One region of the Priestia sp. SRI_019 genome, then DNA from elsewhere that is predicted to be linked to it. Evidence: riboswitches for the same ligand, from Rfam matches in the RefSeq annotation. Region 1 holds a riboswitch; the other holds the start of a gene.
The links. A riboswitch is a leader RNA that binds a small molecule or an ion and turns the genes downstream of it on or off. The one in region 1 is predicted to bind thiamine pyrophosphate.

Region 2: it holds a riboswitch for thiamine pyrophosphate, as region 1 does, so the genes downstream of both, AC2YJL_RS23930 (thiamine phosphate synthase) here and AC2YJL_RS19695 (acetylornithine deacetylase) in region 1, are expected to answer to the same signal.

Annotation. Positions count from the first base shown of each region.
Region 1 is NZ_JBYCZN010000003.1:269,476-276,872, forward strand. Features, by position in the region: gene AC2YJL_RS19670 (DUF6612 family protein) at 1-321, shown strand, start outside; gene murQ (N-acetylmuramic acid 6-phosphate etherase) at 478-1,383, shown strand; gene AC2YJL_RS19680 (MurR/RpiR family transcriptional regulator) at 1,396-2,250, shown strand; gene AC2YJL_RS19685 (PTS transporter subunit EIIC) at 2,340-3,701, shown strand; gene AC2YJL_RS19690 (MupG family TIM beta-alpha barrel fold protein) at 3,698-4,708, shown strand; TPP riboswitch at 4,928-5,030, shown strand; gene AC2YJL_RS19695 (acetylornithine deacetylase) at 5,145-6,422, shown strand; gene tenA (thiaminase II) at 6,428-7,099, shown strand; gene AC2YJL_RS19705 (ABC transporter ATP-binding protein) at 7,092-7,397, shown strand, end outside.
Region 2 is NZ_JBYCZN010000006.1:67,610-75,006, forward strand. Features, by position in the region: gene AC2YJL_RS23895 (nucleoside hydrolase) at 1-235, shown strand, start outside; gene AC2YJL_RS23900 (amino acid ABC transporter ATP-binding protein) at 270-1,004, opposite strand; gene AC2YJL_RS23905 (amino acid ABC transporter permease) at 1,035-1,739, opposite strand; gene AC2YJL_RS23910 (amino acid ABC transporter substrate-binding protein) at 1,723-2,544, opposite strand; gene AC2YJL_RS23915 (fluoride efflux transporter FluC) at 2,868-3,284, shown strand; gene crcB (fluoride efflux transporter CrcB) at 3,285-3,674, shown strand; gene AC2YJL_RS23925 (hypothetical protein) at 3,722-3,937, shown strand; TPP riboswitch at 4,096-4,197, shown strand; gene AC2YJL_RS23930 (thiamine phosphate synthase) at 4,320-4,943, shown strand; gene thiO (glycine oxidase ThiO) at 4,927-6,054, shown strand; gene thiS (sulfur carrier protein ThiS) at 6,051-6,254, shown strand; gene AC2YJL_RS23945 (thiazole synthase) at 6,260-7,027, shown strand; gene AC2YJL_RS23950 (thiazole biosynthesis adenylyltransferase ThiF) at 7,024-7,397, shown strand, end outside.

The DNA.
Region 1 (7,397 bases):
TCTACAAAATATAAAATTAAAGATGCAGCGTATAGTGATGAAGATGATGCGTACGTCGTACAAGTCGAAATTCAAGGATTTAACGATGCAAGTGTATTAGCGGAAGTCATGACACCACTTGCGGAAAAATACCAGGCGGGTGAGCTGAGTAACGAGCAGTTAGTCAACGAACTTATTAACGGAGTAGCAAAACGCTATCGTGAGCCAGTTGAATTACTTCCAGCAAAAACAGTCCCTGTACACGTCGTAAGAAATGGTGAAAAAGATTACGAAGTTTTAATGCAAGATGAGTATCTGTTAACATTTGCTCAGCAATCATAGATAGACAAAAAAAGATTTCGGATATATGCCTGAAATCTTTTTTTATGTCTCATTTAAAATATAATTTCAAACATAAAAATAAATAATTGAAATTATATTTCAATCGAACTATAATAACCATAAAGTCACTACAAGATGAAAAAGGAGCCAAAAAAGATGAATGAACAGCTTACGTTATTAACAACGGAGTCTCAAAATGAGCAGACAACAAAGATCGATACAGCTAGTACAAAAGAAATTCTAAACATAATGAATAAAGAAGATCAAAAAGTGGCGCTGGCTGTACAAAAAGTACTTCCAGACGTAGCGGTGGCAGTTGAATTTGTAAGTGAATCGTTTCAAAAGGAAGGCCGGCTTATTTATGTCGGAGCGGGAACAAGCGGAAGGCTGGGAGTATTGGATGCTGTTGAATGCCCGCCTACTTTCAGTACCAATCCCGATCAGGTACAGGGATTGATGGCTGGAGGAGAAAAAGCATTTGTTAAAGCAGTTGAAGGTGCTGAAGATAAAGAAGAATTGGGAGCAGCAGATTTACAAAAAATTTATTTGAATGAACGAGACACAGTCATTGGAATTGCTGCAAGCGGACGCACTCCTTATGTGATTGGTGCATTAAGATATGCAAAATCTGTAAAAGCTAAAACGGTGGCGCTGTCTTGCAATGGTCATTCTCTTATTGGAAAAGAAGCGGACCATAGTATCGAGGTGGTAGTAGGTCCGGAAGTGCTAACAGGTTCTACAAGGTTAAAAGCAGCAAGCGCTCATAAAATGATTCTCAACATGATTTCTACCGCGGCTATGATCAAAGTAGGAAAAGCGTATGAAAACTTAATGATAGATGTTCGTGTGAGTAATGAAAAGCTTAAAGAACGGGCGATAGGTATTATTTGTAAAATTACAGGTGTTTCTTATGAGCAAGCAAGTCAAACGCTTGAAGAAGCAAATAATGAGGTAAAAACAGCAGTGGTTATGATCAAAACAAATGAAAATTATGACACCGCGAAGATGTTGCTGAATAATGCGGGCGGTTATGTGAGAAAAGCGATTGAACATTACGTATAAAGGAGAGAAACGATGTCAACAGGCGGATTAACAATGATTAAAAACACGGTGGCTAAGCTTCCTGATTCGGAGAGGAAAATTGCTGAATATATTTTAAACAACCCGCATACTGTGGTAAACAGTACGGCTGGAGAATTAGGTAGACTAGCGAATGCGAGCAGTGCTGCTGTTATTCGTTTGTGTAAATCTATCGGAGTTAGCGGGTTTCAAGAATTAAAGGTAAGAGTAGCCGGTGATTTAGCTAGAGATACGGAGCAAGGATACCGGGATATTGAAACAAATGAAACGATTCAATCTATTGTCAAAAAAACGGCAAGCAACAGCATTCAAAGTCTAAGTGATACGGCCGAGCTTGTGAATTATAAAGAAGCAGAGCGGGCTGTTTTAGCGCTGATTGAAGCTAAAAACATTCATTTTTTTGGAATCGGTGCTTCACATATTATTGCTATGGATGCGCAGCAAAAATTTCTTCGAATTAATAAAAATGCCACGGCTTTTGCAGATAGCCATTTAGCAGCTACACTCATCGCAAATGCAAGTAAAGACGATGTAGTTGTGGGCATCTCTTTTTCAGGAGAGACTCCTGAAGTAAGCAACGTCTTATCTTTAGCTAAAAATCGCGGAGTAAAGACGATTAGCTTAACCAAATACGGACAGTCTACCGTTTCGTCTTTAGCAGATATCTGTTTGTATACGTCTTATTCTCAAGAAGCGCCGTTTCGAAGCGCAGCTACATCGTCTCGTTTAGCCCAGCTTTATGTGATTGATATACTATTTTTAAGTATTGCAGCGCAGCAGTATGACCAAACGATTGAGTATATTGATAAAACAAGGGATGCTATTCAGTTTTTGAAAACTAAGAAATAAAAAAAGAAAGCGATTACAAAAAGGGGATTTTGTGGTCTGTTTCCTCAGTACCGTATCCATCTAAGAGGAAAATACAAAGGGGGATTAACATGTCTTTAGATAATCATCAATTAGCAAAGGTTATTTTGGAGATGCTTGGGGGAGCATCAAATATTGAAGCGTATACGCATTGTATGACGCGGCTGCGCGTGACTGTAAAAGATGATTCAATTGTAAAAAAGGCAGATATACGAAAGCTTGAAGGCGTACTCGGATTAGTGGAAGAAGAAACGCTGCAAATCATTATTGGTCCTGGAAAAGTAAACAAAGTAACAGAGGAGTTTGGAAAGTTAATTGATGAATCTGGCGGTATTAATTTAGAAAATCGTGCGGCTCAGCGGAAATCGGAGCTGAAAGAAAAAAATGCAACTCCGTTTAAGCTCTTGCTTCGCCGAATTGCAAGTATTTTTATTCCGTTAATACCTGCTCTTGTAGCATCTGGACTTATCACCGGAGTGACAAAAGCAGCAGTTCAAGCGAAGTGGCTTCCTGCAGATTCACAGATTGCTATTCTTTTAACCGTTATCGGAAGCGGCTTATTTGCTTATCTTGGTATTTTAGTAGGTATTAATGCGGCAAAAGAATTTGGTGGTTCGCCGGCTTTAGGGGGCTTAGCAGGTATTTTAGTCATTAATCCTGCCGTAGCTGATATTAAACTTTTTGGTGAAGCACTTTTGCCGGGTCGGGGTGGCTTAATTGGCGTGTTGCTTGCAGCAATCTTTATGGCCGTAGTGGAAAAACGAGTGCGTAAATTTGTCCCTCAGTCACTGGATATTATTATTACACCAACCGTTACGGTGTTAATTACAGGCATTATTACGTATGTAGTATTCATGCCAATCGGCGGCTTGATTTCAGACGGAATCACAAAAGGCCTTTTAGGAGTTTTAGAGGTTGGAGGAGTTGTAGCAGGCTTTATTTTAGGAGCAACATTTTTACCGCTCGTCATTACAGGACTGCATCAAGGTCTTACTCCTGTTCATTTAGAGCTTATCAATTCAATTGGAGATGATCCGCTTCTTCCTATACTAGCAATGGGCGGAGCCGGTCAGGTCGGTGCAGCTTTTGCTATCTATATCAAAACAAAGAAAAAGCGTTTAAAGCGAGCAATTGGAGGCGCTCTTCCTTCAGGGCTGCTTGGAATTGGAGAGCCGCTTATTTTTGGAGTCACACTTCCTTTAGGACGCCCCTTTTTAACCGCTTGTATTGGAGCTGGAATCGGCGGAGCGTTTCAGGCGCACTTTCATATTGCGACTGTAGCAGTGGGAGTCTCAGGTTTGCCGCTTACGTTTTTAGTTCATGCGCATCAAATTCTTCTTTATTTACTCGGGTTAGTTGTTGCTTACGCAGCCGGCTTTGTTTGTACGTATTTCTTTGGATTCAACGATGAAATGGCGAGAGAGTTTGAATGATTGGCATTTCGTTTTATTTAAATGATAGTGATGCTAAAAAAAGATTAATAGAAGCAAGTGAGTGCGGCGTCACACATGCATTCACTTCGCTTCACATTCCAGAGGAAAAAGGAGATTTGGCTGAACGGGCAAAAGAACTGCTTCATGTGGCTAGAGATTGTGGAATAAGCGTGTATGCAGACGTATCCAAGCATACGCCGGTTCATTTAGGTATTGAAAGCCTTATGTCGCTATCTTCACTTGGCGTATCTGGTATTAGACTAGACGATGGGTTTAGCACAGCAGAAACTCTTTCGCTTGCGAATGAATTTTATATTGCTGTTAATGCAAGTACGTTATCCACACAAGAAATTGAAGCACTCTTATGTGCAGGTCTTCATCATCATCAGCTGCTTGCATGGCATAATTTTTATCCTCGACCTGAAACAGGGCTTGAAGAAACATTTTTTCAAAAGCAGACAGATTTATTTAATGAACTTCGTATCCCAGTCTGCGCTTATATTCCTGGGGAAGGCGAAAAGAGAGGCCCTATTTATCAAGGTCTTCCTACTAGAGAAAAAGACCGTAATAGATGCCCTTTTACCTCTGCAGTGGATTTATACGGCTGCGGAGTAGCGGAGGTTTATATTGGAGATTCATGCGTCGGTTCAAGTTTATTAAAGCGTTTAGTTCAATATCAAGAAAGCAGCATTATTCCGCTGCGCATTCGTTCACCTCATATAGAGGGAACGTACAGCGTGCGTCCAGATGTATCAAGAGACGCTCTGCGTTTAGTTGATACTCGATCTGTAAAACCAGTGCCGCCATTTCATACAGTCGAGCGCAGAATCGGAGCAATTACAATGGACAATGATGGCTACGGACGTTACAGAGGAGAGGTTCAAATAGCTAAAACGAATTTGCCTGCAAATGCGAATGTGAACGTGATTGGGTATGTGATAGAAGAAGATCATGAGCTGCTTTCGTTAGTGAAACCGAGGCAAAAACTTGAGCTTATTCCTGTCTGAATGGAAAAACGGTGTATTTTTAAAGAAGCCGATAGCTAACTAGTAAGCTTATAAAAGTAAAGAGCACATACTACTGAAAAAAGGTGTGTGCTTTTTATTTTACTAAAAAGGAAACTATTTTCATTGCTAAATCATGAACCTTTCTATTGAATAAAACGCTTTACTATGATAAAACTATTACAGGTAAACATATGATAATCGTTTAATTTTATAGAGATACAACGCCACTAGGGGTGCTTTCTAAGCTGAGAGAGACGAGAAGTCTTAACCCTTATGACCTGAACTAGGTAATACTAGCGTAGGAAAGAGGTATTGTAATGGATGTTTTGTATGGTATTTCCTTACGAACTCGTTATAATAATTTTTTGTATATAAACAAAAACACTTCTTTCCTGCGAAAGAAGTGTTTTTTTATGCGTAAAGGAAGGTGTCATACATGGAAGAAACAATTGATTTGCTTGTCAAACAGGTAGAGGATCGCAAAGGGGAGCTAATCCAGTTAGTAAAAACGCTTGTTTCATATAAAACGCCAGCGCCTCCTGCACGAAATTCTCATGAAGCGCAGCGCTACGTAGCGGATTTTCTTAAAAACTGCGGTTTTTCCATCGATATGTGGGATTTATATTGCAACGATCCTATTGTAGTGGGCACGTTAAAAGGAAAAAAATCAGCTGACTATCAAAGTTTAATTATTAACGGGCATATGGATGTAGCTGAGGTACAAGAAAATGAAAAGTGGGAGACAAATCCATTTGAAGCTGTGGTAAAAGACAACATGATAATCGGACGCGGAGTTGCTGATATGAAAGGCGGCTTGGCAGGAGCATTATTTGCAGTTCAGCTTTTAACAGAAGCAGAAATCGAACTGCCGGGAGACTTGATTTTTGAATCCGTTGTAGGAGAAGAAGTGGGAGAGGCAGGTACGCTGCAATGCTGTCAGAAAGGATATACAGCTGACTTTGCGCTTGTTGCCGATACGAGTGATTTACATATTCAAGGTCAAGGCGGAGTGATCACGGGCTGGATTACGATAAAAAGCAGTAAAACCTATCATGACGGTACACGCCGAAGTATGATTCATGCTGGAGGAGGGCTGTTAGCTGCGAGTGCTATTGAGAAGATGGCAAAAGTGATCGGAGGGCTGCAAGAATTGGAGCGCCACTGGGCTGTTACAAAGAGCTATCCAGGGTTTTTGCCAGGGACAAACACGATTAATCCAGCAGTGATCGAAGGTGGAAGACATGCTGCTTTTATTGCAGATGAATGCAGGCTGTGGGTCACCGTTCACTATTATCCTAATGAATCATACGATCAAGTATCAAAAGAAGTGGAAGAATACATTTTAGCTATTGCAAAAGCAGATCCATGGTTAAAAGATAATCTGCCAACCTTTGAATGGGGAGGCACGTCAATGATTGAAGACAGAGGAGAAATCTTCCCCTCATTAGAAATTGATGAAAATCATGCTGGAGTACAGCTGCTTGCAAATACTCATGAACAAATAGAAGGGAAAAAACCTCCAATTGATGTGTCAACTAGCGTAACAGATGGGGGATGGCTAGCTGATGCGGGGATTCCGGCCGCTATTTACGGTCCGGGAAATTTAGCAAATGCACATGCTGTGAACGAACAATTAGATATAAATCAGCTTGTTCAATATACAAAAGTGATGGTGCAGTTCATTTATACGTGGCTGCATACGCATAAGGAGTGATCATCATGAAATTTAGTGAACGATTATACGAAAAGCTGCAGCCTATTTGGCGTCAAAATCATAATCATCCCTTTGTACAGGGAATGGGAGACGGAACGCTTGAAAAGGAGAAGTTTCGCTTTTACATGATTCAAGATTACCTTTACCTAATTGATTATGCCAAATTATTTGCGATTGGAGCCATGAAAGCTACCGATCTTCAAACGATGGGGAAATTTGCTGCACTTTTGGATTCTACATTAAACGAAGAAATGAGCCTGCACCGTGAGTATGCCAAGAAATTTGAAATCAGCGAAAAAGAATTAGAAAAAGCGCAGCCATCTCCTACAACGCTTGCATACACACACTATATGCTGCACGTTGGTCAAAGCGGAACATTAGCTGAATTAGTGGCGGCTCTTTTGCCTTGTATGTGGAGCTATTGGGAAATAGGAAAAGAACTCAGTGAAAAGCCTGGAGCTGAAAATGAGTTTTATCGAGAGTGGATTGAAATGTACAGCTCAGAAGAATTTGGAGAACTAGCAACATGGTGCATTAATTTATTCGACTCACTTACTGAAGACAAATCAGAAGCGGAGTTAGAAAAGCTCGAAGAAATTTTCTTAAATACAACGCGTTTTGAGTATATGTTCTGGGATATGGCTTATAACGAAGCGATGTGGCCAATTCATGAATAAGTCTGTGTTATCTTTTCAAAACGTCAGTTTTACGTACAAAAACGGTGATCAACCGATTTTAACATCATTAAACTTAGACGTGAAAGAAGGCGAGTTTGTCAGTATCGTTGGAGCGAGCGGTTCTGGGAAAAGTACGTTGTTTCGTCTCATTACAGGTCTTGAACAGCAGAGTGAAGGCGATATCGTGATTAATGGACAGTCTTATGAAAAGCGGCTTGGAAAAGTGGGCTACATGCCGCAGCAAGATTTGCTTCTTCCGTGGCGCACGATTTTAGACAATGCAGCGCTGCCGCTTGAG
Region 2 (7,397 bases), on a different contig from region 1:
CGTTGAAACCAATTCAACATATTATTTGTGGGATGTACTCACAACAGCATTTACAGGGAATTCAACACTTGTGAAGGTAAAAACCGTTTCGAGTATTGTGCATACAGAAACACCGAGCCAAGGAAGAACAGAAATTTCCGAAGAGGGACGACCTGTAGATGTCGTATATGACGTCACAGCTGAAGCATTCTTTACGTACATTACCGATTTAATGAAAAAAGCAGTAGTCAAATAAAGAAAAAGGTTGCACATGAAAGTGTGCAACCTTTTTAATGAATCATATTCAAGAATTGACGTGTCCGCTCTTGCTGAGGATTTGAAAATATTTGATCCGGTGTCCCTCTTTCCATAATGACACCTTGATCCATAAAAATAACTTCATCCGCTACTTCACGGGCAAAGCGCATTTCGTGAGTTACCACCACCATCGTCATTCCTTCTTTTGCCAAGTCTTTCATCGCTTGAAGAACGTCTCCTACAAGCTCAGGATCAAGAGCTGAAGTAGGCTCATCAAACAGCATAACTTTTGGATCCATCGCCATTGCTCTGGCGATGCCAACACGCTGTTGTTGTCCGCCAGACAGCTGGAAAGGATAAAAGTCGAGCTTGTCTCCTAAGCCAACTCGTGTCAATAATTCTTTCCCTCTTTTTTCTGCTTCTTGAGCGGAAACACCTTTTACAATTACAGGACCTTCCATAACATTTTCAAGAGCATTTTTATGAGGAAACAAGTTATAGTTTTGAAAGACCATACCTGTTAGACTTCGAAATGAAGTAATGTCTTTTTTACGAACAGGCTTGGTAAAATTCATGCTTTTTTTATCAAGTTCAATCGTGCCGTCTGTTGGGATTTCTAACAGATTTAAGCAACGTAAAAAAGTAGTTTTACCCGATCCAGAAGGACCGATTAATACAATTACCTTGCCCTGTTCAACTTCTAAATCAATCCCTTTTAATACTTGCAAATCACCGAATGATTTATGCAAATTTTTGATATTAATCATATAAAAAACTCCTTTAGCTACTCGAAACGGTTATTTAGATACGTAACGATCTAGTCTTATTTCAATGCGTCCTTGGATAATGGATAAGATTGTACACATAATCCAGTACAAGAGCGCTGCTTCACTATAAAGAAGTAAAAATTCATAGTTAGTCGAAGCAATTTCTTGAGCTTTACGGAACATCTCAGAAACAAGAATAAGCGATGCAAGTGACGTATCTTTAATAAGGCTAATAAAAGAGTTAGATAATGGCGGAATCGATACACGTGCTGCTTGCGGTAAAATAATCCGTCTTAACGCTTGGGAATAGGTCATACCAAGTGAGTAACCAGCTTCCCACTGTCCTTTAGGAATAGATTGAATCGCTGCTCGGATAATTTCAGATGCATACGCACCTACACTTAATGAAAATCCAATAACAGCAGAGATAAATGGGTCAATTGTTATATCTAAATTGGGTAAGCCGTAGAAAATAATAAATAATTGCACAAGCAGCGGTGTACCTCGAATAATCGATACATAGATGCGCGCAATTATATTTAAAACTTTTATAGATGATAAACGAGCCAAGGCTGTTAAGACAGCTAAAATGATACCGAGTACAAACGTGATTAATGTTAGTGGAATAGAATATTGAATAGCTCCCTTTAGCATTGGTAAAAGAGATGATTGAGCGATTGAAATCAATTGATTCAATCGCTCTCCATCAGGAAAAATATTATTTAGGAGAAACATCTTCGCCAAACCATTTCTTAGAAATTTTTGCGTATGTTCCGTCTTTTTTCATATCTTTCAATGCTTTGTTTACTTCATCCACTAACTTACCGCTGTCTTTTCTAAACATAAAGCCGCTTGCAGCACCATCGGATTTTTCATCCGCGATTTTGATAGGTGCGTTAGGGTGCTTTTTCTTATAGTCAAGGAACGATAATTTATCATTGATTGTAGCATCAACACGGTTTGCGCTCATTAGTTCTACTGCTTGAGCAAAACCTTCAGCACTCGTAATGTTTGCACCATAAGATTGAGCCATGTCTTTATAGTTACTTGTTAATGACTGCGCTGATTTTTTTCCTTTTAAATCTTTAAATGATTTGATATCTTTTTCGTCTTTACGAACAATTAATACAGCGCCTGACTGGATGTATGGATCAGAGAAATCGTATTTTTTTTGACGATCTTCACGAATACCAACTTCATTAGCAATCATGTCAAATCGTTTAGCATCTAATCCAGCAAACATGCCATCCCACTGTGTTTCTTTGAACTCAGCTTTTACGCCAAGACGTTTAGCTACTTCTTGAGCCAATTCTACATCAAACCCAGTTAGCTTTTGTTTGTCATCATGAAAAGTGAACGGAGGGTATGTACCTTCAGTTCCAATTGTTAATACGCCATCTTTTTTCACTTTATTATATAAATCTTCTTGTGAAGATTTATTGTCTCCATTGTTTGCTTCATTTTTTGAGCTAGAACCGCATGCGGCAAGCACAACTGTGAAAGCTAATAGTAGCGACAAAAGTGCAGCAAATTTCTTCATTTTCTAAACCCCCTAGTATTCTGATAGGAAATGATACTCTGTGATACTAAACAAGAACACAGCAAAAGTCAACAAAAAAAACTTATACGATTAATGTGACTTAAAATAAGGGAAATATACCTTCTATACACGGTTTGTCATAAGGATACAGAAAGATTTTAAAATTTGGATTAAGTGGATTTTTAAGGGATATTTGAGGAGTAAAAAGGAAGTTTCATGCGACGATTTTCTCTTTCATTTTTTCATGACTTTTGGTGCAATAAACATATAGTTAAATGTTAAGGTAGAAATAAATTCCTTATGGTACACTTAAAGAAGAATTTATGAAACGGAGCGATATGATGAAAGCCATAAACTTAATCTCAATTGCCTTTGGCGCTATCGCTGGTACATATGCACGTTATTTGCTGAATCTTTCCTTATTATATACGGGCTATCCAATAGGAACGGTAATCGAAAACCTATTAGGAAGCTTCATACTAGGCCTATTAACAGGATTTTTTGTGTGGAAAAAGCCAAAAGAATGGATAAAGCTTGGACTAGGAGTTGGCGTGTGCGGCGGTTTTACAACGTATTCAACGTTTGCAGGAGACGTCATTTCTCTCACTCAGCACCATTTATTTGGGGGAGCCATTTATGTCATTGTCTCTTTAGTAGGTGGAATCCTTCTTGCTTTAGCAGGCTATCTATGCGGTGAAGCGGCAGGGGAAAATTTAGTGAAAGTACATGAGGTGAAGTAAATGAGCATAGTGAGCTTGGCACTTGGTGGAGCAGCTGGAGGAATATGCCGTTATCTTTTGGGTTTAAAAGTTACAAAAGCAGTTTCAAACCCTCCTTTTCCAGTATCAATGCTGTTTGTAAACTTGCTCGGTGCGTTTGGCCTTGGTCTTTTTTACGGTAGTTATTATGGAAAGGTTCCGAGTCATGCTTATGATGATTCAATATTTTTAATGATTGGCATTGGTTTTTTTGGTGCCTTTACCACTTTTTCAACGTTTAGTGTGGAAACCGTACAGTTAATTCGAGAAAAATCTTATCGGAAAATGTTGGCTTACGTGGGGATTTCAGCATTTGGAACAGTTGGTTTATTTACAGTCGGTTTAATGGCAGGAACGTTTTTATTTAAGTAAAGAGAACGTTTCTAGTAGGGAAAAACAAAAAGACGGAGAAGTAGAGAATGGATAGAAAAGCAGAAGTTTGGAAATACATTTTGTTGATTGTAGCTGTTGCAGGTCAGATCATCGGTTTTTTATTTTTATTTATAAATGTTGTGGCGGCATTTATTTTTTACGGTTTTTATATTCTAACTTTTATTATGTTACTCCTGCTGTTTATATGGGATCGGAAAAAGGAAAAAGACAAAGAAGAATTTGACGACTATACCGATTACTAACTATATAAAAAGCAGAATGATGCGGTGCGCCGGGCCTCTTAGTAAAGAAGCTTAAAAGATACATCTATAAAAGGAAGAGAGCCGTAAGAGCATAAAGAGATATTGTATTTACATCTAGTTGTGTTATAATTTTAAGTGCAAAAACAAAATCAATAAATAGCAATCACTAGGGGAGCTTTTTGAAGCTGAGACGAATGTATTTCGGACCCTTTGAACCTGATCTGGTTTGTACCAGCGTAGGGAAGTGGCGATCATGTTTACATAACGATACATGCTAACCACTCTACGTTGTAGAGTGGTTTTTTTGTATGTAATCAAGCCCTCTACACAAGATGAAGTGATTGAAATTTCTCTTTATTCTGAATGGAAAGGTTTCGATCATATGGATATTCCTAAATTTCATGTCATTACAACAGATAAGCAGCCAGTTAAAGAGGTTCGGGACATTTTAACGGCTATTGAGCCTTTTGTGGGTGTCATTCATATTAGAGAAAAAAAGAAAACGGCAAAGCAGATTCAATGTTTGCTAGAAAGCCTGCCATTTTGTCGCTCTAAAATTATTGTAAATGACCGAGTTGATGTAGCGCATGCTTTAAAAGCAAAAGGCGTACAGCTTGCCTATCATAGTTTAGATGTTTCGTGTGTTAGAGACGCATTTCCTTCTCTTATTGTGGGAAAATCAGTTCACTCTGTGGAAGAAGCTCTAGAAGCTGAAAAAGATGGCGCTCATTATATTCTATACGGACATATTTATTCAACTCATTCAAAAAAAGGATTAAAAAGTCGAGGGATAGCAGCGCTAAAAGAAGTAGTAGACGCTGTGGAGATACCAGTTATTGCGATTGGTGGGATTACACCTGGAAATGCCAAAGAGGTACTGCAAACAGGAGCACATGGTATAGCTGTGATGTCTAGTGTCATGCTTGCGCAAGATCCCCTTAAAGCGATTAAACAATATTCTCATATATGGACATCTGGAGGTGGAGAAAATGAAGCAGCATTATGATGTACTGTTAGTCGGAGGAGGCATAATTAGCTCTTCTATCGCTTATCATTTGTCAAAACAAGGAGCATCAGTAGCCATTCTTGAGCGCAATCAAATTGGTTGTGAAGCTTCAAGTGCAGCCGCTGGTATTTTAGGTGCTCAAGCTGAAATTGATGAAGAAGGTCCTCTTTTAGACCTTGCTATTAAGAGCAGAAGCATGTTTCCTGAGCTGGTGAAGGAACTAAAAGAAAAAACGGCCATCGACGTAGAGCTCATTCAAAAAGGCTTATTAAAAGTCGCTGTAACAGAAGAAGATGCACACGTATTAAAGAAAAAAGCCGCTCAGCACCACAGGTGGGATGAACATGTAAAATGGATTGATGTAAAAGAAGCGCGTTTGTTAGAACCCGGGCTCTCTCCAGACATATACGGAGCCATTACAATACCGGGGGACGGCCAGCTAGCTCCGGCTAAGTTAACGCAAGCTCTTGCTCATGGAGCCTTGTATCACGGAACAGATATATTCGAATACTGTGACGTTCATTCTCTTATTATGGAAAATGAAACAGTAAAAGGTGTACAGACGTCCAAAGGATCTTTTTATGGAGAAAAAGTAGTTATTGCAGCAGGCTCATGGGCTAAACGCTTTATTTCTTCTGAACATTTAGGTCAGGTGTTTCCTGTAAAAGGGGAGTGTATTGCTTTGCAAAGTCATAAGCCTTTGCTTTCTAAAACGATATTTTTAGATGAAGGTTTTTACTTAGTGCCAAAGACTGGTGGAAGAATCGTAATAGGGGCAACTAAGCTACAGCATGATTTTACCAAGACGGTTTCTGCACAAGGTATTCAATTTTTGCTGAATAAAGCTTCTGCGCTTCTGCCGGCTATTAAAGAAGCCACATTTGAAAAAGCATGGGCAGGTCTTCGTCCACAAACAAATGATGGCTGGCCTTATTTAGGAGAGCATCCTGAAATAGTGAATCTACACATGGCGTTTGGCCACTACCGAAACGGTATTTTATTAAGTGCTGCAACTGGAAAAATTATGGCTGATGCTTTGTTAGGGAAAAAGCCGAATCATTCATTTTTTACATCATTTCAGCTAACTAGAGTAATGGAGGGAGTTCATTGAATCTAATCATTAATGGTAAGACCGTTACTGTTGGAGAGGAAATTGAAACGGTTCAGCACTTGTTGCAGGCTCAGAACCTGCATGAACGAGTGGTAATTGTTGAGCTAAACAAGAATATTTTACAAAAAGAAGAACATAGTGATGCAAGTTTAAAAGATGGAGATGCGTTAGAAGTCGTTTCATTTGTAGGAGGAGGATGAAGAGTATGTTAAAAATTGGACAATATACATTTAATTCACGTTTATTATTAGGAACAGGGAAATTTCCGGACTTTATGACTCAGCGTCAAGCGGTAGAAGAGTCGGAAACAGAAATTTTAACATTTGCTGTTAGACGAATGGATATTTTTGATCAAAATCAGCCTAATTTACTAGAAGCGCTTGATGTGAAGCGTTTCACTCTTTTGCCTAACACTGCTGGAGCAAAAAATGCAGAAGAGGCCGTACGTATTGCTAAATTAGCAAAGGCTTCTGGACTTTGTGATATGGTGAAAGTAGAAGTAATTGGATGTGATAAGACGCTGCTTCCTGATCCAGTTGAAACATTAAAAGCTAGTGAAGAACTGTTAAAAGAGGGCTTTACCGTTTTACCTTACACATCAGATGATGTTTTACTTTCGCGTCGTTTAGAGGAGTTAGGCGTACATGCCATTATGCCAGGAGCTTCGCCTATCGGTTCAGGTCAAGGTATTATTAATCCGTTGAACATGCGTTTTATCATTGAACAATCAACTGTTCCAGTAATTGTAGATGCAGGTATTGGAACGGCTTCAGACGCAGCTCAAGCTATGGAGCTAGGAGCAGATGGTGTGTTATTAAATACAGCTGTTTCAGGAGCAAAAGATCCTGTGAAAATGGCTCGTGCTATGAAGCTAGCGATTGAGGCAGGAAGAGCAGCATTTGAAGCAGGACGTATTGAAAAGAAACAATATGCAACGGCAAGCAGTCCAACAGAAGGGATGAGTATCGGTTGATTAATCGTTATTCCCGCCAAGAACTGTTTCAACCTATTGGAAAAGGCGGACAGCAGCTAATTCAAGAAAAGCATGTTCTGATTGTAGGAGCAGGTGCTCTTGGAACAGGGAACGCCGAGGCCCTTGCGCGAGCGGGGGTAAAGAAAATAACGCTCATTGACCGGGACTATGTAGAGTGGAGCAACCTTCAGCGTCAGCAATTATATAGTGAAAAAGATGCTGATAAAAGAATTCCAAAAGCAATTGCTGCTAAAAAAAGGCTTCACGATATTAATCATGATGTAAAAATAGAAGCGCACGTAGCAGACGGTACCCCTCAAGTTTTAGAACAGCTTGTTGAGGGGGTAGATGTTATGATTGATGCGACCGA